One region of the Leisingera sp. S2M4 genome, then DNA from elsewhere that is predicted to be linked to it. Evidence: riboswitches for the same ligand, from Rfam matches in the RefSeq annotation. Region 1 holds a riboswitch; each other region holds the start of a gene.
What was found. Region 1 has a riboswitch for cobalamin ahead of ACZ52D_RS08975 ((2Fe-2S) ferredoxin domain-containing protein). Riboswitches for the same ligand answer to the same signal wherever they lie in the genome.

Region 1 (2,189 bases):
CGCTGCGCCCACCGCCCGCGGTATTGTTTTGCACCGCTTCGATGCGCGCCCTGGTCTCGGCAATCAGCGCATCCGCGCGATCCTGAACGCCGAAAATGTCGCCAATCACTTCGATGTCGCGCAGGATCGGCGCAATGGTCAGCGGCACGTCCTGAGGGTGCGCAGACTTGCACGACGCATCCACCAGATAGGTCCCCACGCCCAAGTCGTGCCACTTCTGCACCGATCCCAAATTGTCCTCCGAGAAGGCAGAGGCGAAGCCTGCGAACAGGAAGTCAGGCTCTTGGGTCAGCACGATTTCTGCAGCCGGATATTTCTCGGCCAGAACGGGGACGCTGTCGAATGCATCCCGCCACTGGTCCGGGATCTCGTCGTCGAGATAGGCGGTGCCGACCATGGCGCCCTGCAGACCGAGTGCCAGCATCACCTCGGTGGCCTGCTGGTTCAAGGTAATGGCCCGCTTCGGCGGCGTTTCGTAAGTGTAGGAGCTCCCACAACTTTGAACGGTCACCGGATCGGCCTGCGCCGCACCAGCGGCCGCAACAAGGCACAGCGGCATCAGAACTCTAAGCAAATTCATGGGTTTCTCCTGATTGATGGATAAGCAGGGACTGCGGAACATCCCCCGCGCAAAGAACCCGGGCCACCAGGCTGCGCACGTCCGCCAGATCGCGGACCCGGTACCAATCCCCTTTTGGATAGTGCACGATCACAGGCCCGTTGTTGCAGGGAAACAGGCAGCCGGCCGCCGTCACAAGACAGTCAGAGGCCAACTGCATGCGGCCCAACTCGGCCTTCAGCGCCGCCAACAGGTCGGGTGCATCCTTCAGATGGCAGCGCGGTCCAGTGCAGACCAGCAGGTGGTGACGATGGGGCGGAGGACTGTTCCAGCCTTTGCCCAATTCGCCGTCTGGTCTCGGTTCCACTTCCGTCAGCGGCACCTCGGCCCGCGCAACATGGCCAAGGACCGAAGGGTCAGCTTGCGGAGCCTCAGCCAGCAGAACCTTCGGGCGTGTCCCGGTCTGGCGCGCCAGCCAGGCCCCCACTGCGCCGGGCAGCCAGGCCTCTATGCTCTGCGAAAACGGGAGGCCAACCGGACGTAGTTCGATCCGCGTCGCTCCCAACGTCGCCATATCGTCCAGCGCCCGCCAAAGCCCCTCGCCGCTGGCTTCGAGCCGGACCGCCACCGCCGCACAGGGCGCCGCTGCCGCCAGCCCGTCGGCCAGGGCCTGAAAGCGGGATTGGCTGACATACGAAGCGGAGATCAGATAAATTCGGGCGTCCATGCAAGCCTCTCAAGCGGAGGCAGGCAGGCGCTGGCGCGAAGCGCTGGGGACACTGTCATCTCTTCCTCCACGGGCCCTCCGCCCGATTGGTTACGGTTTACCGATGGCAGGTCTCCTGACTTGCGGATCAAAGCGTGCCGTCCCTTCCCGGATCCGCCGGATCCAGTGGTTCTGACGGGGTACTCTCCGCTCACAGTTGCGGGGGCAGTTCTGGACTTGGGCCGCTCAGCCCGCACCAGATTCCCTTTTCATCCCATTGCCATACTCGGCCGGGAACCATCGGTTTTTGTCTGCGCAAATCGGCTTGGCCTGTCAACCGCTATAATTAGCCACGCAACCACGCCCTTCGAGCAGGGAGGATGCGTCGGAACATGGTCAGGTCAGTCCCCCGAGGCGGCGCACCTGCGCACCAACGCGCTCCCCGTCTACGGTCGCCATTGTTGCGGCGATGCCTGCGGCTTCCCCGGTGGCAAAAGCCGTCCCCATGACACGGACCGAGCCGTAAGCGACAGGATCGGCCCCGATGACGCGGCCAGACACAAACAGATTGTCGAGGTCGCGCGCCCGCAGACTGTCCAGTGGAACCGAGGCGTAACCATGCCCGCCAACCGGGTGATAGACCGGCTTGCCGGCTTCACCGTGCAATTCTGCGGGCCACGCCGCCCGGGCGATGCTGTCGGGGCGTTGCCGCCCGCAGGCGAGATCCTCGGCCGTCATCTCATACCGAGTGGCAGGATGCCTGCTTTCACGAATGCCAATCTGCGGACCAGACTGGGCCAAGAAGCAATTCTCGAACCCCGGCACGTGATCGCGCAACATCTGCACATAGTCATTCGCCATCTCCCGCGCGCACCGCTCCGCCCGCGTAAAACTAGCGGACGTGAGGTCGGGCAGCGCCAGATC
Region 2 (2,189 bases), on a different replicon from region 1:
GGTTGGCCAGATCTTCGCATGCAGCCCGGCGCCGCGGTCGGTGAGAAAGAGGATCTGCTTGCGCCGCCCGTCGGCGATGAATTCGCGCCGCAGCAGCCCGTCCTTTTCCATCCGGGCCACATGTCGGGAGAGCGCGTATTGCGGCACGAACAGCTTGTCCTCCAGCGCCGCCATCGGCTGGCCGTCGGCACCGGCGCGCTCCAGTTCGAGCAGGATCTCGTACCAGATCGGGTCATTGATGCCATGGCTCTTCAGCGCCCGCGCGATCCGCGGGTGGAACTTGCGGTGGGCGCGCATGATGTTGAACCAGGCGCGGTTGTAGGCAATCGCTTCGTCGTCGTCTCCGAAGAAGGCGGCGTTCGGCGAGGGGCCGGGGCGGGTGGTCATGGTCGCGTCCTTTCAGGTGGCACCAATGCAAACGCCCAGAACGCAGACCAACGCCGGGCGCGGCGTGTTGAAACGGTTTAAAATCAATATCTGCCAGTATCTTGGCTATTATCAATTCTAAGGAGCAGCAATGCAAACACGCGCGGTTTTCCACTCGGCGCAGGCCGCAGGCCTTTATACGCGCCTCGTCCGCCATTTCGGTCACAAGATCCCGGTCGTCGAGAGCCCGGAGGGGGCGGAGCTGCAATTCGTCTGCGGTCTGGCGCAGCTGCGCCATGACGCGGATCGGCTGAGCATTCACGTCACGTCCGCGACCGCGGCCGAGCTGGCGCAGACCTGCGAGGTGGTGGAAAGCCATCTGCTGCGCTTTGCCTTTCGCGAGGACCCGGCCCCGCTGGTGTGGCACCGGGGCTGAGACCCGTGCGGCTTTTCCTGTGGATATCGAAAACAACATATTGACGGGTGGCTAGGGTATAACCCTATATGGAGTGGCTTTGGTGCCTGTGATTCACATCAGAGGCTAAGAGGGAAACCGGTGCAATTCCGGTGCTGCCCCCGCAACTGTAAGCGGCGAGTCAAACCCCATATGCCACTGGCGCACCGGCGCCGGGAAGGCGGGCCAGACGTCGGAGCCGCAAGCCAGGAGACCTGCCAGGGCTGATGAGACGTGAACCACAGGCGGCGGGCCTGGGTGCGTGGACCGGCCTGCCCCCTGCAGCGCCGCCCGTGACCCTGTCCCCTTGTCCGCAACAGCAGATAGGGACCAGACCAATGACCATCACCGTGTATTCCAAACCGGCCTGCGTGCAATGCACCGCCACCACCCGCGCGCTGGATGCGCGCGGGCTGGCCTATGAGGTGATCGACCTCAGCGAGGACAGTGCGGCGCTGCAGAAGGTGCAGGACATGGGCTATCGCCAAGCGCCGGTGGTGGTCGCCGGGGAGAGCCATTGGGCGGGCTTTCGCCCCGACATGATCGCTCGCCTGGCCTGACGCCGTGGCGGGGCTGGTCTATTTCTCCAGCGGCTCCGGCAATACCCATCGCTTTGCCACGCGGCTTGGCCTTGCGGCCACGCGCCTGCCGCTGCGCCACGGCGACCCGCTGCCGCAGATCCTCGCGCCCTTCGTGTTGATCTGTCCGACCTATGCGGACGGGCAGGGGCGCGGCGCCGTGCCCAAGCAGGTGATCCGGCTGCTGAACCAGCCGCCCCTGCGGGCGCTGCTGCGCGGTGTGATCGGCGCGGGCAACCGGAACTTTGGCGAAACCTTCGCGCTGGCGGGCGACGTGATCGCCCGCAAATGCAATGTGCCGGTGCTGTATCGCTTTGAATTGGCCGGCACCGAAACCGACATCGCCCGCGTTCGCGCCGGGCTGCAGAAATTCTGGGGGACGGAATGCTCGATTCCAGCGTAACCGGCGAGCGCGACTATCACGCGCTGAACGCCATGCTGAACCTTTATGATGCGGAGGGAAACATCCAGTTCGAGGCCGACCGGGAGGCGGCGCGGCAGTATTTCCTGACCCATGTGAATCAGAACACCGTGTTCTTTCATTCGCTGGATGAAAAACTGGGGTATCTGGTTGAGGAAGGCTACTACGAGGCTGAGGTGCTGGAGCCATATGACCGCGCCTTCCTGCACCGGATCTGGGACGCGGCCTATGCGCATAAATTCCGCTTTCCGACCTTCCTGGGCGCTTTCAAGTATTACACCTCTTACACGCTGAAGACCCGCGATGGCGGCCGGTACCTGGAACGCTACGAGGACCGCGTGGTGATGGTGGCGCTGACGCTGGCGCGCGG
Region 3 (2,189 bases), 670 kb from region 1:
TCGCTCATCGGCAGGATCGGCAACTTGCGCGGCGCCTCGGCTTCGATCACTGCGCGGGCTTTCTCGACGCCTGCGTCGCCGGCCAGGTCGGCCTTGGACAAAAGCACGATGTCGGCGCAGGAGATCTGGTCCTCGAATACCTCGGACAGCGGGGTTTCGTGGTCGAGGCTGTCATCCGCCTCGCGCTGGGCCTGAACGGCGTCCAGATCCGGCGCGAACTGGCCTTTGGCGACGGCCTCGGCATCGGCCAGCGCAATCACCCCGTCAACGGTGATGCGGGAGCGGATCGCGGGCCAGTCGAAGGCCTTCAAGAGCGGCTTGGGCAGCGCCAGGCCGGACGTCTCGATCACGATGTGGTCGGGTTTTTCCGGCAGTGCCATCAACTGTTCGATGGTGGGGATGAAGTCATCCGCCACGGTGCAGCAGATGCAGCCGTTGGCGAGCTCCATGATGTTTTCCGCCGGGCAATTGTCGTCGGCGCAGGATTTCAGGATATCGCCGTCGACCCCGGCGGTGCCGAACTCGTTCACCACCACGGCCAGGCGCTTGCCTTGCGGGTTCTGCATCAGGTGGCGGATCAGCGTGGTCTTGCCCGCACCCAGAAAGCCGGTGATGACGGTGACGGGGATCTTGTTGAGATCGCTCATGAATTACTCCTCAGAAGGAAAGGCGGCCGGCGGGATGCGGGCGACGGATTGTTTGCGGAAGACGGTGGGGCGCTCGCGCCAGGGCACCAGCCCGTCGGCGGTGGCGGCATAGGCGGCGGTGCCTGCGAGGATTTCGGCGACATGCGCGTCCGGGTCCATGTCGCCGTAGATGTAGCTCCAACGCGCCTCGCCGCCGGTCAGCGCAACGGAGCAGCCGCGCGAGCAGGCCGACAGGCATTTCACACCGCGCAGGGTGACGCCCTCGGGCATGCCCGCTTCTTTCAGGGCAGCGTGCAGGATGGCGCCGGGACGGGTGGCCTCTGGATCGGCGCCTTCGGTGCGGCAGGTCAGGCACACGGTCAGGGTGACCGGGTCTTTCGGGGCGGCGGTGGGCGCCTGTTCGTCAGCCAAAGGCACGTCTCCTGTCGTTGCAGGCATGCGGGATGGCCGAAAAGGGGCGGCGGTCTGCCTGCCTCTCACCCGGTCGCGGAACACCCCGCCCGCCCGTTGATCTCTCACACGCTGGCAGGTCTCCCGGCTTGCGGATGCCAGGGCGTTCGCCCTGTCGGCCATCCTGCCTTCCCGGGCTGTCCCAGTGGCATGGCGGCCTCATCCGGTCACGGTCGCGGGGGCGGCTGTGCTTGGGCCGTCAGTGGCCGCTGTCACATTCCCTCTTCGCCTGCAATTGCAGGAACCAGCGAAACCCCCTTGCGCTATCGCGCCCTTCTTTGTCAAGACTTGCGCCAAACAGCTGGAGAGCCCCCATGAGCGAAAAGTCTGAAACCGGCATTTCAGAAGAAGAAGCCGCCCGTCACGCGTCCAAGATGGCCAAGAAAAAGGCCGCGCGCGACCGGATGATGAAAACCAAGGACGGCGAGAAGGGGCTGATCATTGTCCACACCGGGCCGGGCAAGGGCAAGTCCTCGTCCGGCTTTGGCATGATCATGCGCTGCATCGCCCACAAGATGCCCTGTGCCGTGGTGCAGTTCATCAAGGGCGCCTGGCAGACCGGCGAGCGCACGCTGATCGAGGAGAACTTCAGCGATCTCTGCCAGTTCTACGCGATGGGCGAGGGCTTCACCTGGGAGACCCAGGACAAGGCCCGCGACATCGCCGCCGCGCAAAAGGGCTGGGAGAAGGCCAAGGAGATGATCCTCGACGAGCGCAACACCATGGTGCTGCTGGACGAGATCAACATCGCGTTGCGCTATGAGTATCTGGACCTGGAAGAGGTGCTGGAGTTCCTGGTGGAGAAGAAGCCGCCGATGACCCATGTGGTGCTGACGGGGCGCAACGCCAAGGAAGAGCTGATCGAGATCGCCGATCTGGTGACCGAGATGGGCCAGATCAAGCACCCGTTCCGCGCCGGGGTGAAGGCGCAGAAGGGCGTCGAGTTTTAAGCTGAGGGCGTAGCCTGCCTTGGTAGGCGCGAGTGCGCCTGCCGGGGGGCAGCCCGGCGGTGCCGCCGGGCAAAACACTTTTATGCGGCGAGCTGGGCTGCCTTGCCTTGGATGTAGGTATCCACCGCCGCGCGCTGGGCCT
Region 4 (2,189 bases), 660 kb from region 1:
TTCTGCGGCAGCACCTGCAGGTTCCAGCCGGACATGGGATCCTTGTGCAGACGTATGGCAACTCGGGGTGCATCCGGGCCCGACGGCAGATCGACCGCCGTCGCGTGGTCATGGGCCATCGCGCCCGCGTGGCCACCGCCGTGATGTGCCGGGTCGCCGTGGTCGTGGCCGTCAAAAGTGATGCCATTGCCAGCCGCGGTGACAAAGCCGATGCCGCCTCCGAACAGCAGTCCGATGGCAAAGAGAGCGAGAGAACGGGACATCAAGTCTTCCTCGGACAAGAACTGTCCCCGCCGGACTTCTCCGGCGGGGCGCAAGAGGGCAGCCGGGTCAGGCCGCTGCGAGCGAGCGCTTGCCTTCGGTCTGCCAGAAGTGGCCGGCAAAGGCCCCCAGCAGCACCCAGGCCGCCATTCCGATCCCGAAGGCACGGGCGGCAAACAGCGCGCCGATCTCGGTCGGCACCGGTCCCGAGAAACTCTCGGGTTCGGGGGCGCCGATGACATGCGGCGCCAGCAGCAGCAGCGCGGCGATCAGGTAGCTGACCATGTTGCCGCCAAAGGCGATCAGCCACATGGCCACGCCCGCGGTGGCTACGGTGGCGGTCCACCAGATCTGGCGCAGGCCGACATCCGCGGCCGCGACGCCGGGCACCTCGGGGGCCAGCGACAGGCCGGGCGCGAAGTGGAAGGTCACGAAGCCTGCCACACCCCAGAGCAAACCGCTGCGCGCGTTGATCGCATGGCCCTGACGCTCGGCCACCGACATCAATGCAACCATGACCAGCGCATAGCCGGTGTAGGTGAGCATGGTGAAGATGACGCTCAGCCCGTCGCGCACCGGATCGGCGAACAGGCCGGGCAGGTCGGGATGGGCCGACACGGCCTCGGCGCCGAAATGCACCAGTTCACCGCCCTCGTAGAGTTCGGCATGGAGCAGAACAGGCTGCACGAAATAAAGCTGCAGCAGGGCGGTGATCAGCCCTGCTGCAGCGCCAGCGAACAGGCCGCTGGTCAAAATACGACTGAACATGGCCTTAGTGGCAGGGGAAGCCGGTTGCGTGGCGTACATCGTGCGCCGCGTCATGCAGCGCGGATGCCTGCACATGGCCGGTCAGCGTGAGGATCCCCAGCCCGAGAACCACGGCAAACAGGGCCGGGATTACGGAAGTGCCTGCGGCAGAAGCGTTGAGCGTCTTGGTCGTCATTGATGGTCTCCTTGCCGTCACACCCGACGGCGTAAGTTTTCATTCGCACACGGCCGGTCTCCTGACTCGCGGGTCGCTGCTGCTCTCCTCCTTCCCGGCGTCTTACGCGCCAGTGGATGCCGAAGAGCCGCTCGCCGCTCACAGTCGCGGGGGCGGTTGAGGCTGCGGTGCCGCGATTTGGTCCACCGTCCTCATTCCCGTTTCAGTCCTGGTGCTTGGGCACCTTTGGACACCGTATCCAATGGTAATGCCTCGCGGGGGCGATTCCGGTCAAGGAAGAAACCGCCCCTTGACCGGTTGTCTGCGGCATATCTGCGGGCCGCGGGGGCAGATTGGCGGTGCGAGGTCAGCCCGGGATGCGGGCAATCGCCTTGTAGCGCAGCTTGCCCAGCGGGCGGGCATCGGCGAAATTCCCGTCAGCGCTGCGGGCGTACAGGTGCAAAAAGGTCAGCACGTCCGGCAGATCGTCAGCGGAGATTTCACCGAACAGATAGGCGGTCTTGCCGGATTGGCGCACCGCCAGTGTCTGCGGCCTGTGGCAACCGGACATGCAGTCCACCTGCGTCAGGCGGGCCGCGATCCCTGCGCGCTCCAGTGCCGCGGCGACCTGCCCGGGCAGGGCAGGGTCCGCATCGCGGCATGTGCGGCACAGGGTGAGGGTCGGCACGCTCATACGCCGGGCAGGTCCTGATCTGCCAGCGGCCCATAAAGGATCAGCACCGGGGCGGTGGTTTCCATGGCGCGCAGCACCTGCGGCAGTTCACCGACTGTGTGGCAGAACAGCTTCTGCTCCGGGGTGGAGACGCCCTGCGCCACCAGCGCGTGGGTCTCCGCAGGCAGCCCGGCCTCCATCAGCTTTTCCGCCAGCGCGGCGAAGGTACGCTTGCCCATGTAGACCACGGTGGTGGCCTGCGGGTCGGCCAGCGCCGCCATGTTCAGATCGTCCGGCAGCCCGCCGGTCACGTCATGGCCGGTGATGAACTGC

Region 2: another riboswitch for cobalamin. It lies ahead of nrdH (glutaredoxin-like protein NrdH); the one in region 1 lies ahead of ACZ52D_RS08975 ((2Fe-2S) ferredoxin domain-containing protein).
Region 3: another riboswitch for cobalamin. It lies ahead of ACZ52D_RS12165 (DUF1636 family protein); the one in region 1 lies ahead of ACZ52D_RS08975 ((2Fe-2S) ferredoxin domain-containing protein).
Region 4: another riboswitch for cobalamin. It lies ahead of ACZ52D_RS12095 (CbtB domain-containing protein); the one in region 1 lies ahead of ACZ52D_RS08975 ((2Fe-2S) ferredoxin domain-containing protein).

What each region holds. Positions count from the first base shown of each region.
Region 1 covers NZ_AP040861.1:1,841,672-1,843,860, reverse strand. Annotated here, with positions in the region: gene ACZ52D_RS08980 (ABC transporter substrate-binding protein) at 1-580, opposite strand, end outside; gene ACZ52D_RS08975 ((2Fe-2S) ferredoxin domain-containing protein) at 567-1,286, opposite strand; cobalamin riboswitch at 1,375-1,577, opposite strand; gene ACZ52D_RS08970 (FAD-dependent oxidoreductase) at 1,662-2,189, opposite strand, start outside.
Region 2 covers NZ_AP040863.1:230,341-232,529, forward strand. Annotated here, with positions in the region: gene ACZ52D_RS19935 (MarR family winged helix-turn-helix transcriptional regulator) at 1-387, opposite strand, end outside; gene ACZ52D_RS19940 (DUF2218 domain-containing protein) at 518-802, shown strand; cobalamin riboswitch at 866-1,057, shown strand; gene nrdH (glutaredoxin-like protein NrdH) at 1,159-1,380, shown strand; gene nrdI (class Ib ribonucleoside-diphosphate reductase assembly flavoprotein NrdI) at 1,385-1,801, shown strand; gene nrdE (class 1b ribonucleoside-diphosphate reductase subunit alpha) at 1,783-2,189, shown strand, end outside.
Region 3 covers NZ_AP040861.1:2,511,650-2,513,838, forward strand. Annotated here, with positions in the region: gene cobW (cobalamin biosynthesis protein CobW) at 1-647, opposite strand, end outside; gene ACZ52D_RS12165 (DUF1636 family protein) at 651-1,058, opposite strand; cobalamin riboswitch at 1,155-1,361, opposite strand; gene cobO (cob(I)yrinic acid a,c-diamide adenosyltransferase) at 1,412-2,047, shown strand; gene glpD (glycerol-3-phosphate dehydrogenase) at 2,128-2,189, opposite strand, start outside.
Region 4 covers NZ_AP040861.1:2,497,475-2,499,663, forward strand. Annotated here, with positions in the region: gene ACZ52D_RS12085 (hypothetical protein) at 1-263, opposite strand, end outside; gene ACZ52D_RS12090 (CbtA family protein) at 331-1,029, opposite strand; gene ACZ52D_RS12095 (CbtB domain-containing protein) at 1,034-1,204, opposite strand; cobalamin riboswitch at 1,238-1,456, opposite strand; gene ACZ52D_RS12100 (DUF1636 family protein) at 1,551-1,877, opposite strand; gene cobA (uroporphyrinogen-III C-methyltransferase) at 1,874-2,189, opposite strand, start outside.